Linked DNA regions of Geminicoccus roseus DSM 18922. The protein of the gene in region 1 interacts with the protein of each later gene in a pairwise test. Links are inferred from orthologs where the notes say so. Each region holds a gene or a part of one and is shown in the gene's direction. Other genes may lie near its edges.

Region 1 (8,140 bases):
CTCACCACCTATGGCGAAGAAGTTAAGTTCGGCGGCGGCAAGGTGATCCGCGACGGCATGGGCCAGTCGCAGGCGACCCGCGCCGAGGGGGCGGTCGACACCGTCATCACCAATGCGCTGATCGTCGACTGGACCGGGATCATCAAGGCCGATATCGGCCTGCGCGACGGCCGCATCCACGCGATCGGCAAGGCCGGCAACCCGGACACCCAGCCGGGCGTCGACATCGTGGTCGGGCCCGGCACCGAGGTGATCGCCGGCGAGAACAAGATCGTCACCGCCGGCGGCATCGACGTCCACATCCACTGGATCTGCCCGCAGCAGATCGACGACGCCCTTTATTCCGGCCTCACCACCATGATGGGCGGCGGCACCGGCCCGGCCGCCGGCACCAGCGCCACCACCTGCACGCCGGGACCCTGGCACATCGCGCGCATGCTCCAGGCGATGGATGCCTTCCCGATGAACATGGGCCTGTTCGGCAAGGGCAACGCGTCGCGCCCGGACGCCCTGCGCGAGCAGGTGCTGGCGGGTGCCTGCGGGCTGAAGCTGCACGAGGACTGGGGCACCACGCCGGCCGCCATCGATTGCTGCCTGTCCGTCGCCGACGAGATGGACGTCCAGGTCCTGATCCACACCGACACGCTCAACGAGAGCGGCTTCGTCGAGGACACGGTCGCCGCCTTCAAGGGCCGCACCATCCACACCTTCCATACCGAGGGTGCGGGCGGTGGCCATGCCCCGGACATCATGAAGGTGGCGAGCCTTCCCAACGTCATCCCGAGCTCGACCAACCCGACGCGGCCCTACACGGTGAACACGCTGGACGAGCATCTCGACATGCTCATGGTCTGCCACCACCTGGACAAGCGCATTCCCGAGGACGTGGCGTTCGCCGAAAGCCGGATCCGCAAGGAAACCATTGCTGCGGAGGACATCCTCCACGACCTGGGCGCGCTCTCGATCATCTCCTCGGACAGCCAGGCCATGGGCCGGGTCGGCGAGGTGATCACCCGCACCTGGCAGACCGCGCACAAGATGAAGGTCCAGCGCGGCCGGCTGGCTGGGGAAACCGGCGACAACGACAACCTGCGCGTGCGCCGCTACATCGCCAAGTACACGATCAACCCGGCCATCGCGCAGGGGATCTCCCGGCATGTGGGCTCGGTCGAGGTCGGCAAGCTCGCCGACCTGGTGATCTGGAAGCCCGGCTTCTTCGGCGTGAAGCCGGACGTGGTGCTGAAATGCGGCACGATCGCGGCGGCGATGATGGGCGATCCCAACGCCTCGATCCCGACCCCGCAGCCCAGCCACACGCGGCCGATGTTCGGCGCGTTCGGCCGCTCCCTCACCGAGAGCGCCGTCATGTTCGTGTCGAAGGCGGCGATGGAGGACGGCCTTCCGGACCGGCTGGGCGTCGCCAAGACCTATCTGCCGGTGGAGGACACGCGCGGCGGCATCGGCAAGGCGGCGATGAAGCTGAACGATGCCACTCCGGTGATCGAGGTCGACCCGGAGACCTACCAGGTCCACGCCGACGGCGAGCTTCTCACATGCCAGCCGATGGCCGTCCTGCCGATGGCGCAGCGCTACTTCCTGTACTGACCCGGTTCCCACCCAGCATTTACCCAGCACAGGAGAGGTTGTCTTGGCACGTCGGCTCGTGGAGCACGCGCCCTCTGGCGAATGGCCGAGGGATGACGAGGTCGGCACGCTCACGCTGCCCTATGACGACCGCCACCGCCGCCGGGTGCGGCTGACCACCGACCAGGGCGACGAGGTCCTGCTCGACCTGCCGCGCGCGGTGGCGCTGGAGGAGGACGACGGCCTGATGTGCGAGCTGGGCGGCTGGTTTCGGGTGATCGCCGCCGCCGAGCCGGTCCTGGAGGTGGAAGGAAAGGACGCCACCCATCTGGCCCGGCTGGCCTGGCACCTGGGCAACCGCCACACCCCCACGGAGATCCGGCCGAACGTGCTGCGGGTACGGCAGGATCACGTGCTGGAAGCCATGCTGAACGGCCTGGGCGGTGCCACGCGCCGTCTGGTCGTGCCGTTCTCGCCGGAACGTGGCGCCTATCACGGCCATGACCATGGCTGATCCCGGCATTTTGCCGGGCCTGGACGAGCGGGCGTTCCTGCGGCTGCTCGCCTGGTCGTCCCCGGCCTTCCCGATCGGCGCGTTCGCGTTCAGCCATGGCCTGGAGACTGCGGTGGAGGAGGGCAGCGTGCGCGATGCCCAGACCTTGCGGCGCTATGTCGGCGCGGTCTGCCGGCACGGCTCGGGCTTCGCCGATGCGGTCCTGCTGGCAAGGGCGCACGACGCCGCCGGCTCGTCCGGGCTCGACGACCTCGTCCTGTTCGGCAACGCCCTGCGCGGGACGGCGGAACTGGCGCTGGAGGCCGGGATGCAGGGCGGGGCGGCGCTGCGGACGCTGCGGCAGGCCTGGCCCCACCCGCATCTGGATCGCCTGGACGCGCTGGTGCGCGAAATGGATGTCGAGCCGGTGCTGCCGGTCGTGAGCGGCGTGGCGGCCGCGGCCCATGGCATCCCGGCCGCCGGCGCCTGCCTCGCCCATCTCGCCGCCTTCGCCTGGAACCTGGTCTCGGCCGGTGTCCGGCTGGTGCCGCTCGGCCAGACCGATGGCCAGCGGGTCACCGCCCTGCTGGAGGAGGACCTGCCGGGCATCGTGGCGCTGGCGCTGGCTACCCCGATCGACGACCTGTTCGTCAGCGCCCCCATGGTCGATCTTCTCTCGATCTCCCACGAAACCCAGTACACGAGGTTATTCCGTTCATGAGCGGCCACGGTCCACTTCGCGTCGGCATCGGCGGCCCGGTCGGCTCCGGCAAGACCGCGCTCACGGAGCAGCTCTGCAAGCTCCTGCGCGACCACTATGCCATCGCCGCGATCACCAACGACATCTACACCAAGGAGGACGCCGAGATCCTGACCCGGTCCGGGGCGCTTGCCGCCGACCGGATCATGGGTGTGGAGACCGGCGGCTGCCCGCACACCGCCATCCGGGAGGACGCCTCGATCAACCTGCGGGCCGTCGACCTGATGTGCCAGCGCTTCCCGGACCTGGAGGTCCTGTTCATCGAGAGCGGCGGGGACAACCTTGCCGCGACTTTCAGCCCGGAACTGGCGGACATCGCCATCTACGTGATCGACGTGGCGGCCGGCGAGAAGATCCCGCGCAAGGGCGGCCCCGGCATTACCCGCTCCGACCTCCTGGTGATCAACAAAATCGATCTGGCGCCCCTGGTCGGGGCGTCGCTGGCGGTCATGAACCGGGATGCTGCGAAGATGCGCGGAAAGCGACCGTTCGTGTTCACCCAGATCAAGGACAGCGCAGGCGTCGAGGAGGTCGCGGCGATGCTTCTGGCGCTGGGCGGGCTGCCCTGGCGCCTGGCGGAGGCGCCGATCGGCATCGAGGCGCGCAACCGGCTGGCCCTGGAGGCCGAGGCCTCGCCCGCCTGACCCGGCGGGACCAGTTGTCGAGAAAGAACGCGGCCGTTCACTCCTCGTTCATTGATCCGTGCGATGCTCTCGAGGGTCGATCGCCTTGACGAGAGCCGCGGTTGCGCCGACCCTGCGTACCATATTCGCCCCATGGACGCGGCCCCGTGTCGCAGAACGGCGTGCGCGGTATTTGGATTGGCGGCGCTGTGGCTACTTGCGCAGCGGAGGCTGACCCGGGTCGGCAGAGAGTGGATTTCAAAGCGGTTCATGCGTCTTAGAAAGAAGCAGCGTCTCTACGTGGTCCTGGGAAGCCTCGTTCTGCTCGGCGGGGCGGCTGCCCTGGTGCTGACCGCGCTCGACCAGAATGTCGCGTTCTTCGTCACTCCCAGCCAGATTGCGGCGAACGAGGTGCCCAGCGCCCGCAACTTCCGGATCGGCGGCCTGGTGGTGGCCGGCAGCGTCGAGCGCGGCGACGATGGCAGCGTCCGCTTCCGGCTGACCGACACCAAGAACGAGGTGGCGGTCCAGTATGCCGGCGTGCTGCCGGACCTGTTCCGCGAGGGGCAGGGGATCGTGGCGCAGGGCGAGCTCGAGCCGGGCGGCCTGTTCCGCGCCCGCGAGGTCCTGGCCAAGCACGACGAGAACTACATGCCCAAGGAAGTGGTCGACTCGCTGAAGGCCAGCGGCGTGTGGCAGCACGAGGGGGAGGCGCCCGGCTCATGATCCCGGAACTCGGCCATCTGGCGCTGGTCCTCGCTCTCGTTCTGGCCTGCGTCCAGGGGACGCTACCGCTCCTGGCCGCGCACCGGGGTGACGCTGTCGGCATGCGCCTCGCGGTGAGCAGCGCCATCGGCCAGTTCGTGATGGTTTCCCTGGCCTTCGGGGCGCTGACCTGGGCCTATGTCGTCTCCGACTTCTCGGTGGTCAATGTCGCGGCGAACAGCCACTCCACCAAGCCGCTGATCTACAAGATCAGCGGCGTCTGGGGCAATCACGAGGGCTCGCTGCTGCTCTGGGTCTGGATCCTGGCGATCTTCGGCGCGATGGTGGCAGGCCTTGGCGGCAACCTGCCGCTGCCGTTCAAGGCGCGGGTGCTGGCCGTCCAGGGCATGATCGGCGCCGGCTTCCTGGCGTTCGTGCTGTTCACGTCCAATCCGTTCCTGCGGCTGGATCCGGCCCCGCTCGACGGCAACGGTCTCAATCCGATCCTGCAGGATCCCGGCCTCGCGATGCATCCGCCGATGCTCTACCTGGGCTATGTCGGCCTCTCCACCGCGTTCAGCTTCGCGATGGCGGCGCTGATCGAGGGGCGGGTCGATGCCGCCTGGGCGCGCTGGCTGCGCCCTTGGGTCCTGGCCGCCTGGGCCGCGCTGACCTTCGGCATCGCGCTCGGCTCCTGGTGGGCCTACTACACGCTCGGCTGGGGCGGCTGGTGGTTCTGGGACCCGGTGGAGAACGCCTCCTTCATGCCCTGGCTGGCCGCGACCGCGCTGCTGCATTCGGCGATCGTGGTGGAGAAGCGCGACACGCTGAAGGCATGGACCATCCTCCTGGCGATCCTGTCCTTCGCCCTGTCCCTGCTCGGGACCTTCCTGGTGCGCTCCGGGGTGCTGACCTCGGTGCACGCCTTCGCCTCCGACCCCACGCGCGGGATCTTCATCCTCGCCCTGCTGCTGGCCGCGATCGGCGGCGCCTTCTCCATGTTCGCCTGGCGGGCGCCGGTCCTTCGGGCGAGCGGCAGCTTCGCGCCGATCAGCCGCGAGAGCGGCCTGCTCCTGAACAACGTCCTGCTCGCGACCGGGACCGGGACGGTGCTGCTCGGCACGCTCTATCCCCTGATCCTGGACACGGTCGGGGGGCCGAAGATCTCGGTGGGCCCGCCCTATTTCGACGCGACCTTCGTGCCGCTGATGGTGCCGCTCCTGCTGGCCGCCCCGGTGGGCACCCTGCTCGCCTGGAAGCGGGGCGATCTTCCTGGCGTGCTGCAGCGCCTGGGCGTGGCGTTCCTGGCCGTGCTGGTGGCCGTGGGCGTCTGGCTGCTCGCGCAGGGCATGCAGCATCTGGCGGCGGGGCTTGGGCTCGGGCTGGCGGTCTGGCTGGTCATGGGCTCCCTGGTCGATCTGGCCGAGCGGATCGCCCTGTTCCGAGCACCTCTGGCCCAGTCCTGGCGCCGCCTGCGCGGCCTGCCCCGCTCGGCGCTGGGCGTGGTCGTGGCCCATGCCGGGGTGGGCCTGCTGGTGCTGGGGATCACCGGGGCTACCGCCCTGCGCGAGGAGCGCATCGCGGCGCTGGCGATGGGCGAGACGGTGGGGCTGGCAGGGGCGGAAGTGCGGCTGGTCGAGGTGCACGAGGAGCCCGGGCCCAACTATGTCGCGACCATCGGCACCTTCCGCACCGAGAAGGCCGGCCGGGTGCTGCACGACATCCGCTCGGAGAAGCGGTTCTACCCGGTGGAAGGCTCCCCCACCACCAAGCCCGGGATCGTCACCTCGGCGCTCGGCGACTACTACTACGTGCTGGGCGACCAGGCCGGCGACGGCCGGTGGACGGTCCGCCTCTACCATGAGCCGCTGGTTGTCTGGATCTGGTGGGGAGCCGGCGTGATCGGCCTGGGTGGCCTCATCAGCCTCTCCGACCGCAGGCTGCGGGTCGGCGCCCCGGCTCCGGCCAGGCGGCGGAACATGATCAGCAAGGGTGCGACGGCTTGAGCATCGACAACAAGGCGCAACGGGATGGCGCGTCCGACGCTTTGGGAAAGCCGGCTCAGAGACTGCCGCGCCGGGGGCTGCTTGCGTTCATCCCGCTCGTCCTGGTCCTGCTGCTGGGCGGCGTGTTCTGGCTGAACATGGGCAAGGACCCGGCGGAACTTCCCTCGGCGCTGGTCGGCAAGCCGGTCCCGACCTTCACCCTGCCGCCGCTGCCCGGGCGTTCCGACGGACTGAGCGATGCCGACCTGCGGACGGGCGAACCGAAGCTGGTCAATGTCTTCGCCTCCTGGTGTGTGCCCTGCCAGATCGAGCACCCGGTGCTGATGCGGCTGAAGGAGGAAGGCATCCCGATCGAGGCGATCAACTACAAGGACGATCCGGCCAAGGCGGAAGCCTTCCTGGCGAGGCTGGGCGATCCTTATGCCGGCATCGGCGCCGATCGCGACGGGCGGGTTGCCATCGAGTGGGGTGTCTACGGCGTGCCGGAGACGTTCGTGATCGATGGCGAGGGGACCATCCTGCTGCGGTTTCCGGGGCCGCTGACGCCGGAGATCTACGAGGACCGGATCCGGCCGGCGCTGGACAAGGCGGCGGGATGACCGGGGCGCTCCGCACCCTTCTGCTCGCCATCCTGGTGGCCCTGGCGAGCCTCGGCCTGCCGGGGCCGGCGCCCGCCGCCATATCGCCGGCCGAGCAGCTCGCCGATCCGGCCCAGGAGGCGCGTGCGCGGGCACTCGGGCAGGAACTGCGCTGCCTCGTCTGCCAGAACCAGTCGATCGATGACAGCGACGCCGACCTGGCCAAGGACCTGCGGCGGGTGGTGCGGGAGCGGATCGAGGCGGGCGACAGCGACCGGGAGATCCTGGACTATCTCACCGACCGCTACGGCGAGTTCGTGCTGCTGCGTCCGCCGGTGAGCCGCGCCACCTGGGTGCTCTGGTTCGGCCCGCTGGTGCTCCTGGTCGTGGCAGTGCTGACCGCCCTGGTGTGGCGCCGCCGCCAGGTCGCGACGGCGGAGCTTGGCTGGACCGAAAGCGAGCAGATCCGGCTCGATCAGGCTCTGTCCGAGATGGAAGGCGAGGTCACGCCACGCACCGAGCCGCGCGCCCGGTCATGATGGAACCGCTGTTCGTCCTGCTGGCGCTGGCGATCCTGGCCGTGGTCGCACTCTGCGTGCTCTGGCCGCTGCGCGGCGATGCCGTTCCGGCGGACCGCCGGCAGCACGATCTTCTGGTCTATCGGGACCAGCTGGCCGAGGTGGATCGCGACCAGGCGCGCGGCCTGATCGCGGCCGACCAGGCCGAGGCGGCCCGGGTCGAGATCCGCCGGCGCATCCTGCGCGCCGGCACACCCGCCGCACCGGCCTCGCCATCGCCTGGCCACCGGCCGCACCGGCCGGGAAAGGGGGCGAGGCTGATCGTCGGCGGACTGGCGGCGGCGGTCCCGGCGTTCGCCCTCCTGACCTACCTGTCGCTCGGCCGGCCGGACCTGCCATCCCTGCCGTTCGCGGCGCGGCCGGAGGCTCCGGTAGCCGACCGGCTGCCCGCCCTGCGCGAGGAGGCGGCCGCTCTGTCCGCCCGGCTGGAAAAGGCGCCCCAGGATGTCGGGGGATGGCTGCAGCTGGCCCGGCTGCAGGCCGAGCTCGGCGAGATGGATCAGGCGGTCCGGACGGTGCGCCGGGCCCGGCAGCAGGCGCCTGGCGACGATCAGGTCGTCGTGGAACTGGCCAACCTGCTGACCTCCGCTGCCGGCGGCATGGTGACGCCGGAGGCGCGGGAGCTGTTCGAGCAGTCGCTGGCTGCGGCAGGCAGCGAGGATGCAGCCGATCCCCGGACCGTCTACTTCCTGGGCGTCGCCGACGCGCAGGAAGGCGACCTGCCGGCGGCGATCGAGCGCTGGAAGAGGCTGCTGGCCCGGGCACCCGCCGAGGCACCCTGGCGTGAACAGCTGGCCGAATCCATCCAGGTCG
Region 2 (7,925 bases), 2.0 Mb from region 1 along the record:
GCGCCGTTCGGCCCGAGCAGGGCGAAGAACGAGCCGCGCGGCACGGTCAGGTCGACCTGATGCAGCGCCCGCTTGTCCGGCCGCTTGCCGCCGCCCCGGTAGATCTTGCCCAACCCCTTGATCGAGAGCGCGTGGTCGGGCGGTGCGATCGCCATCTGCAGTTGTCTCCGTCGTCTGGCACCGTCTATATCGCGCGCTGCCGGCCGTCGTGGCAAATTCCCGGTGCGTGGCCGAGCAGTTCGTGGCCGGGCGGCGCCGGCAGGGGCCGGCGCCGGAGCGAGCGGCAGATGAGGAGAATGGTCGGGTGACGGACCTGTTTTTGTATGTCGATGGCCGCGAGGTCGTGATCACCGACAGGCTCTATGTCCGCTGCGACGGTGGCGAAGGGTCGCTCGGCCATCCGGTGGAATACATGACGCTCGAGAAGGGTGGCGAGACCACCTGCAAGTATTGCGGCCGCCGCTATGTCCATACCAGCGCCTCCGCCGCCCGGGCGCTGCAGCCCGAGCCGCCGGTAGCGCCGGCCGCTTGACAGGCCTGCCCGGACGTGCGGCGCAGGCGACCTGCAGCATAATGGTCACTAAGCTGATGCAACGTCGGCACAATGCCGGGCGGCCCGCTTGACGGCGATCCTGGCGAGGGCCTTGCTCCGGGCGCATATGCCGGTGGTCGCCACCGCTCGCTGGAGCGGCGATCCGACGTTCCGGTGCTGGCTCCTCGAACGCGGGATCCGTACGTCGTGATGGACCGACGCGTCAGTTTTTCGCCGGACGGCACTGAGCTTGCGTCGGGCAAGCGCCCGCCGGGCCGCCGCTCCGGCCTGGCCCAGCGTGCCGCCCGCAGCCTCGCCGCGGCGCTGCGCAAGGAACGTCCGGCGATCGTTCTCGATGCCGAGGGGCGGGCGCCGCATCTCCACGACCTCCTGATCCCGACCGCGCGCCTGCCGGACGACCAGCGCGACATCCTTCCCGACCGCCCCCGCACCCCGGTCGACGATTCCCTGGCGCTGACCGCCAACTGCTTCCTGCCCTGGATCCGCAATCCGGCCGGGCTGGAGCTCGGCCAGCTCGGCGGGTTCCAGGGTCTGCGCTTCGCGGCGCGCTGCCCGACCGGCATCCGCGGAACCCCGCCGCAGACCGACCTCCTGCTGATCGGACCCAACCGCGTGACCGGCCTGGTCACCCGGGTGACCGAGCACCTGACGGCGCCCAAGACCAAGATCGCGGAGGGCTACGACCAGCCAATGCCGGAGCCGCATCTGGCGGCCTGGCATGAGCTGCTGCTCGAACTGCGCCAGACCCCGCAGATCTTCCGGCTTCTGGACGCGGTCGCCCTGGCCAAGCACGCCATCGGGCTGTCCCGCACCTTCCCGGGCCAGGCGACCGTGCTGGTGTACCTGTTCTGGGAGCCGTCCGACGCCCGCGCCCATCCGGTGTTCGCCGCCCATCGCGCCGAGGTCGAGCTGCTGCGCCGGCGGGTCGAGGCGTCGGGCGTGCCGATGCTGCCGATGAGCCTGCGCGACCTGTGGGACCGGTGGCGCTCCGATCAGGCCGGTCCGGCGCTCCGCGACCACGTGACCGCGCTGGAAGCACGCTACAACGTTGCCATAGGCGAGTGACTGACGGCACCATCTCCTGATGATGTCGAACGATGGGCGATGGACGCCATGATGCCCGACAGCAAGGCGTTGTTCTTCGATCGCCAGGAAGTCCGCTCCGCGGTGGAGCGCGAGGCGGCGATCTTCCATGCACTGCCGGGCCTGCTGCGCCATGCACTGGACAACGCGCCGGGCATGGCCGCGCATCTGGAGGGAGTCGAGCCGGACCAGGTTACCTCGCGCAGTGCCCTGAGCGCCTTGCCGGCGCTGGACCTGGACGCATTGCTCGTTCTTCAGGCGGCCGAACCGCCGTTCGGCGGGCTGGTGGCGACGCCCATCGGCCGGCTCGCCCGGGTCCTGGCCGGCAGCCGCGGCCAGCTCGTGCCCGAGGGGGCACGGGTCGACTACTGGCGGTTCGCCCGCGCCTTCTTCGCCGCCGGCGTCCGGCGGGCCGACCTGGTCTGGAACGCGCTGCCGCATCACCTGGGCGCCCTGGCCGCCATGGCTGAGACGGGGGCGCGCGCGCTGAGCTGCACGGTCGTCCCGGCAGGCCCGGGGATCGATCCCCCCCGGATGGACGCGATCCGGCAGATGCGGCCGAGCGTGTTCGTCGGGGATGTCCCGACGCTGGAGGCTCTCCTGGACGAGCTCGGCCAGGCCCAGCCCTTCCGATGCGCCCTGCTGGTCGGCGACGTTCCCGACCCGGCCTTCCTGGTCGCCGCCTCGGCGATCCATGCCGTGGAGACCTTCTACGTCTACGCCACGGAGGAGATCGGCCTGATCGCCTACGAGACCAATGCCCATGAAGGCCTGGTCGTGGACGAATCGGTGATCGTGGAGCTGATCGCGCCCGGGGGCGACGCGCCGGTCGCCGACGGCGACGAGGGACGGATCGTCGTCACCGCCTTCAACCCGGACTTCCCGCTGGTCCGGCTGCATACCGGCGACCGGGCGCGGGCGATCCTCGGGGAGAGCCCCTGCGGCCGCACCAACCTGCGGATCACGCCGCCCAGTGGCGCCGCCACGGCCGGGGGCAAGGGCTGAACGCGCCGGCGCTGATCGCCCGGGACCTCGTCTCCGCCCGGGCCGGACGGCCGGTGCACGCCCCGGTCGCCTTCGAGCTGGAACCGGGCGACGCGCTCCTGCTGCGCGGGGCCAATGGATCGGGCAAGTCGACCCTGCTGCGCACGCTTGCCGGCTTCCTGCGCCCGGCCGCCGGCACGGCCAGCTGGGCCGGCCAGCCGATCGCCGGACCCGAATGGCAGGCGGCGATCCACTGGGTCGGCCATGCCAACGCCCAGAAGGCCAACCTGACGGTGCGGGAGAACCTGCGGCAGGCGGCCCTGCTGGGGGGTGCTGCCGCCGATCCGGCCCAGGCGGCGTCGGCCTTCGGCCTGGCGCCGCTCCTGGACGTCGTGGTCGGCCGCCTGTCGCAGGGCCAGCGCCGCAGGGCGGCCCTGGCACGGCTGCTGACCGAAGCCCGCCCGGTCTGGCTCCTGGACGAGCCGGGGGTCGGCCTGGATGCCGCCAACGCCCGGCAGCTCGCCCGGCTGATCGGCCGGCATCGCGCCGATGGCGGCATGGTGGTGGTGGCCACCCATGGCGACGTGGTGGTCGAGGACCCGCTGGTGCTGGATCTGTGAGCGCCACGCTGCGCGCGGTGCTGGCGCTGGCCGGCCGCGACCTGACCAGCGCCCTGCGCCGCCCGGGCGACGCGCTGCTGCCGGTTTTGTTCCTGCTGACCGGAACCGCCCTGTTCCCCCTGGGCGTGGGACCGGGTGCGGAGACGCTGGCACGGATCGGCAACGGGGTGATCTGGGTGCTGGCCTTGTTCGCCGTCACCATCGGCACCGACCGGCTGTGGGCCGCCGACCTGGAGGACGGCAGCCTGGAGACGCTGGCCCTGGGCATCCTGCCCCTGGAGGTCGTGGCGCTGGTGCGCAGCGTCGTGCACTGGCTGGTGACGGGGTTGCCGCTGGTCCTGGTCTCGCCCTTCCTGGCCCTTTTGATGCAGCAGGAGCCGGCGGCGATGCTGGTCCTGCCGGCAGCCCTGCTTTTGGGCACCCCGGTGCTGGTGATGATCGGGGGGATCGGCGCGGCGCTGCTGGTCGGCAGCCGCCGCAGCCAGGCGCTCACCGCGCTGCTGGTGCTGCCCCTGCAGATCCCGATCCTGATCTTCGGCGTCGGCGCGGTCGAGACGGTGGTGGGCGGGATCGGCGGCACCGTGCCGTTCCTGATCCTGGGCGCCCTCCTGCTGGCGAGCTTGGCGCTAGCACCGTTCGCCATCGCCGCCGCCCTGCGGCTGGCCCTGGAGTGATGAGCGGGGCGGCCGGCGAGATCGGCCTCGCCGCAGGGGGTCGTCCGCTCTAGATTGCGATCAGCAGCCACCACGAGCCACCTGCCCGTGCACGCCTACGCCAATCCCTTGCGCTTCCAGAAGATCGCCGACGTGGTCCGGCCGTGGACCACGGTCCTCGCCCTGGCCCTGTTTCCGGTCGGGCTGGTCTGGGCGCTGGCGATCGCGCCTGCGGACTACCAGCAGTCCGACGCCTACCGGATCATCTACGTCCATGTCCCGTCGGCGTGGATGAGCATGTTCACCTATCTGATCGTGGCGGTGGGCAGCGCGGTCGCCTTGATCTGGCGCCATCCGCTGGCGGAGATCGCCGCCCGGGCCGCTGCCCCGATCGGCGCCTGCTTCACCGCGATCGCCTTGGTCACCGGCTCGATCTGGGGCCAGCCGATGTGGGGGACCTGGTGGGTCTGGGACGCCCGGCTGACCTCGGTGCTGATCCTGTTCTTCCTCTATCTCGGCTACATTGCGCTCTACGACGCCTTCGAGGACCCGACCCGCGGCGCCCGCGCCGCCTCGATCCTGGCCCTGGTGGGGGTGGTCAACATCCCGATCGTGAAGTTCTCGGTCGACTGGTGGAACACCCTGCACCAGCCCTCCACCGTGCTGCGCATGGACGGGCCGGCCATGGCGCCCTCGATGCTGTGGCCGCTCCTGTTCATGGCCGTCGTGTTCAAGCTGTACCTGGTCAGCGTGCTGCTGATCCGGATGCGCGCCGAGACCGCCGAACGCCGGATCATCGCGATGCGCCGGGCCGAATCGGCTTGACGCGATTGCGCCGCAGCACGACACCCGGCCACATGGGATCCGTTCCAGGGTCCGTGCTAAGCTTTCCAAAACGCGGCGCCCGTATTATCCGCCTGCCGGCATACGGACGCCAGACCGACCTGCCGCCACGAGGAGACCGTTGAAGTGCGAGTTACCGGCCACGACACGTTGAAGGTCCGTCGCTCGCTCGAGGTCGGCGAGCTCTCCTACGACTATTTCAGCATCCCCGAGGCCGCGAAGGAGCTGGGCGACCTGTCCCGCCTGCCGTTCTCGATGAAGGTGCTGCTGGAGAACCTGCTCCGCTTCGAGGACGACCGCACCGTCAAGGTCGCCGACCTGAAGGCGGTGGCGGAATGGCTGAAGGCGCGCTCCTCCAAGCACGAGATCGCGTATCGCCCGGCGCGCGTGCTGATGCAGGACTTCACCGGCGTCCCGGCCGTGGTGGACCTTGCCGCGATGCGCGACGCGATGGTCGCCCTGGGCGGCGACCCGGCCAAGATCAACCCGCTGGTCCCGGTCGACCTGGTGATCGACCATTCGGTCCAGGTCGACGCGTTCGGCACTCCGCGCTCCTTCGAGGAGAACATGGAGCGGGAGTACGAGCGCAACGGCGAGCGCTACCAGTTCCTGCGCTGGGGTGCGGAAGGTTTCGACAATTTCCGCGTGGTCCCGCCCGGCACCGGCATCTGCCACCAGGTCAACCTGGAGCACCTGGCCCAGGTGGTCTGGACCGCGAAGGACGGCAACAAGCAGGTCGCCTATCCCGACACGCTGGTCGGCACCGACAGCCACACCACCATGGTCAATGGCCTGGCCGTGCTCGGCTGGGGCGTGGGCGGCATCGAGGCCGAGGCGGCGATGCTGGGCCAGCCCGTGTCGATGCTGCTGCCCGAGGTGATCGGCTTCAAGCTGACCGGCAAGCTGCCGGAAGGTGCGACCGCCACCGACCTCGTGCTCACCGTCACCCAGATGCTGCGCAAGAAGGGGGTGGTGAACAAGTTCGTCGAGTTCTACGGGCCGGGCCTCGACCACCTGCCGCTCGCCGACCGCGCCACCATCGGCAACATGGCGCCGGAGTACGGCGCCACCTGCGGCTTCTTCCCGATCGACCAGGTCACCATCGACTATCTGAAGCTGACCGGCCGCAAGCCGGAGCGGGTGGCGCTGGTGGAGGCCTATGCCAAGGCCCAGGGCATGTGGCGCGACGCCGACATGCCCGACCCGGTCTTCACCGATTCGTTGGAACTCGACCTGGGCGATGTCGAGCCGTCCCTGGCCGGGCCGAAGCGCCCGCAGGACCGCGTGCCGCTGAAGGCCGCCAAGCAGGGCTTCGAATCGGTCCTGCCGGCCCTGGCGGGCAATGCCCCGCTGGACGCCCGCGCCAAGGTCGCCGGATCCGACCATGCCCTCGGCCATGGCGATGTGGTGATCGCGGCGATCACCTCCTGCACCAACACGTCCAATCCGGGGGTGATGATTGCGGCGGGCCTGGTCGCCAAGAAGGCGGCGGAGCTGGGCCTGACCCGCAAGTCTTGGGTGAAGACCTCGCTGGCGCCAGGCTCCAAGGTGGTCACCGACTATCTGGACGCCGCGGGCCTGACCGAGTCGCTGAACCAGGTCGGCTTCGACCTGGTGGGATATGGCTGCACCACCTGCATCGGCAATTCCGGCCCGCTGCCGGACGAGATCTCCGACGCGGTCACCGAGGGCAAGCTGGTGGTCTCCGCCGTGCTGTCCGGCAACCGCAATTTCGAGGGCCGCATCCACCCGCAGATCAAGGCCAACTACCTGGCCTCGCCGCCGCTGGTGGTGGCCTATGCCCTGGCCGGCTCGATGCTGAAGGACATCACCACCGAGCCGCTGGGCACCGGCAAGGACGGCAAGCCGGTCTATCTAAAAGACGTGTGGCCGACCCCGCAGGAGGTCGACGACGCGGTGCGCATGGCCGTCACCGCCGACATGTTCGCCAGCTCCTATGCGGACGTGTTCGCGGGCGACGAGCGCTGGAAGGCGATCGGCGCCGGCGAGGCCGGCATGACCTATGACTGGCAGGAGGACAGCACCTATGTGCGTCTGCCGCCCTACTTTGAAGGCATGAGCGCCGAGCCGGCGAAGAAGCTCGCCGACATCAAGGGCGCACGCGTGCTGGGCGTGTTCGGCGACAGCATCACCACCGACCATATCAGCCCGGCCGGCAACATCGCCAAGAACGGCCCGGCGGCGCGCTACCTGATGGAGCACGGCGTCGAGCAGCGCGAGTTCAACTCGTTCGGTGCCCGCCGCGGCAACCACGAGGTGATGATGCGCGGCACCTTCGCCAACATCCGCATCAAGAACGAGATGCTGGACGGCAAGGAAGGCGGCTACACCAAGCTGATGCCGGACGGCGCCGAGATGTCGATCTACGACGCCTCGATGGAGTACCAGAAGCGCGGCACGCCGCTGGTGATCTTTGCCGGGCAGGAATACGGCACCGGCTCGTCGCGCGACTGGGCGGCCAAGGGCACCAACCTGCTGGGCGTCAAGGCGGTGATCGCCGAGAGCTTCGAGCGCATCCATCGCTCCAATCTGGTCGGCATGGGCGTCCTGCCGCTGGTCATGTACCCGGGCACCGACCGCAAGACCCTGAAGCTGGACGGCAGCGAGGTGGTCGACGTGGTCGGGCTGGAGAATGGCCTGCGCCCGCTCATGGACGTCACCCTGCGCATCACCCGCACCGACGGCTCTACCGACGAGCATCAGGTGCTCTGCCGCGTGGATACGCTGGACGAGGTCGAGTACGTGATGCATGGCGGCATCCTGCACTACGTGCTGCGCCAGCTCCTGGCCCAGAGCAAGCCCGCCGGCAGCGCCTGAACCCGGAAAACGGGTGGAAGAGGCCTGCTAGGCCTCTTCCACCCTTCCGCAGCCCGACTGCCGATCAGGAAAAGGATCGGCGGATCGGGCGCTGATTCGTGAGGCTGGCTGCTGCCGGCGACTGGACTCATCCCGTCCGGCGTCGCACACAGCTTCATGAGCAACGCCCAAGGACCGGTCACCGGCTCGTCCGCAAAGGCGCCCATGTGCGCCGAGCATGTCGCTGCGGCCTTCGACGCGCTGGCCCCCAGCTGGGACATGGGTCACGGCCCCTGGTCCCCGCGCAGCCTGGGCTTCCGGCTGCGCGCCGGGCTGCTCCGCCGCATCATCCAGGACCGCCCGGCCCCATGC

Evidence for each region.
Region 2: the proteins of ccmE (region 1) and GEMRO_RS0106805 interact in binary tests that used the Escherichia coli proteins (3 or more experiments, as listed by UniProt). The link is inferred for Geminicoccus roseus DSM 18922 from one-to-one orthologs.

Annotation. Positions count from the first base shown.
Region 1 is NZ_KE386572.1:3,212,718-3,220,857, forward strand. Bases 2,472-5,458 are described here. They hold ccmE (cytochrome c maturation protein CcmE), read left to right. Parts: upstream 2,472-3,730; coding sequence 3,731-4,186; downstream 4,187-5,458. Other genes in these bases: GEMRO_RS0116185 (urease accessory protein UreF), read left to right, coding at 2,472-2,798; ureG (urease accessory protein UreG), read left to right, coding at 2,795-3,481; GEMRO_RS0116200 (heme lyase CcmF/NrfE family subunit), read left to right, coding at 4,183-5,458. In the rest of the region: ureC (urease subunit alpha), read left to right, coding at 1-1,605; GEMRO_RS0116180 (urease accessory protein UreE), read left to right, coding at 1,649-2,098; more of GEMRO_RS0116185, read left to right, coding at 2,085-2,471; more of GEMRO_RS0116200, read left to right, coding at 5,459-6,171; GEMRO_RS0116205 (DsbE family thiol:disulfide interchange protein), read left to right, coding at 6,309-6,770; GEMRO_RS30035 (cytochrome c-type biogenesis protein), read left to right, coding at 6,767-7,288; c-type cytochrome biogenesis protein CcmI, read left to right, coding at 7,285-8,140. UniProt on the Escherichia coli protein: Heme chaperone required for the biogenesis of c-type cytochromes. Transiently binds heme delivered by CcmC and transfers the heme to apo-cytochromes in a process facilitated by CcmF and CcmH.
Region 2 is NZ_KE386572.1:1,207,128-1,215,052, forward strand. Bases 3,088-5,859 are described here. They hold GEMRO_RS0106805 (heme ABC transporter permease), read left to right. Parts: upstream 3,088-4,001; coding sequence 4,002-4,718; downstream 4,719-5,859. Other genes in these bases: ccmA (heme ABC exporter ATP-binding protein CcmA), read left to right, coding at 3,088-3,240; ccmB (heme exporter protein CcmB), read left to right, coding at 3,237-3,914; acnA (aconitate hydratase AcnA), read left to right, coding at 4,863-5,859. Also shown: GEMRO_RS0106770 (ABC transporter ATP-binding protein), read right to left, coding at 1-155; GEMRO_RS28080 (zinc-finger domain-containing protein), read left to right, coding at 305-532; GEMRO_RS0106785 (hypothetical protein), read left to right, coding at 740-1,618; GEMRO_RS28085 (phenylacetate--CoA ligase family protein), read left to right, coding at 1,658-2,641; more of ccmA, read left to right, coding at 2,656-3,087; more of acnA, read left to right, coding at 5,860-7,574; GEMRO_RS0106815 (class I SAM-dependent methyltransferase), read left to right, coding at 7,731-7,925. UniProt on the Escherichia coli protein: Required for the export of heme to the periplasm for the biogenesis of c-type cytochromes.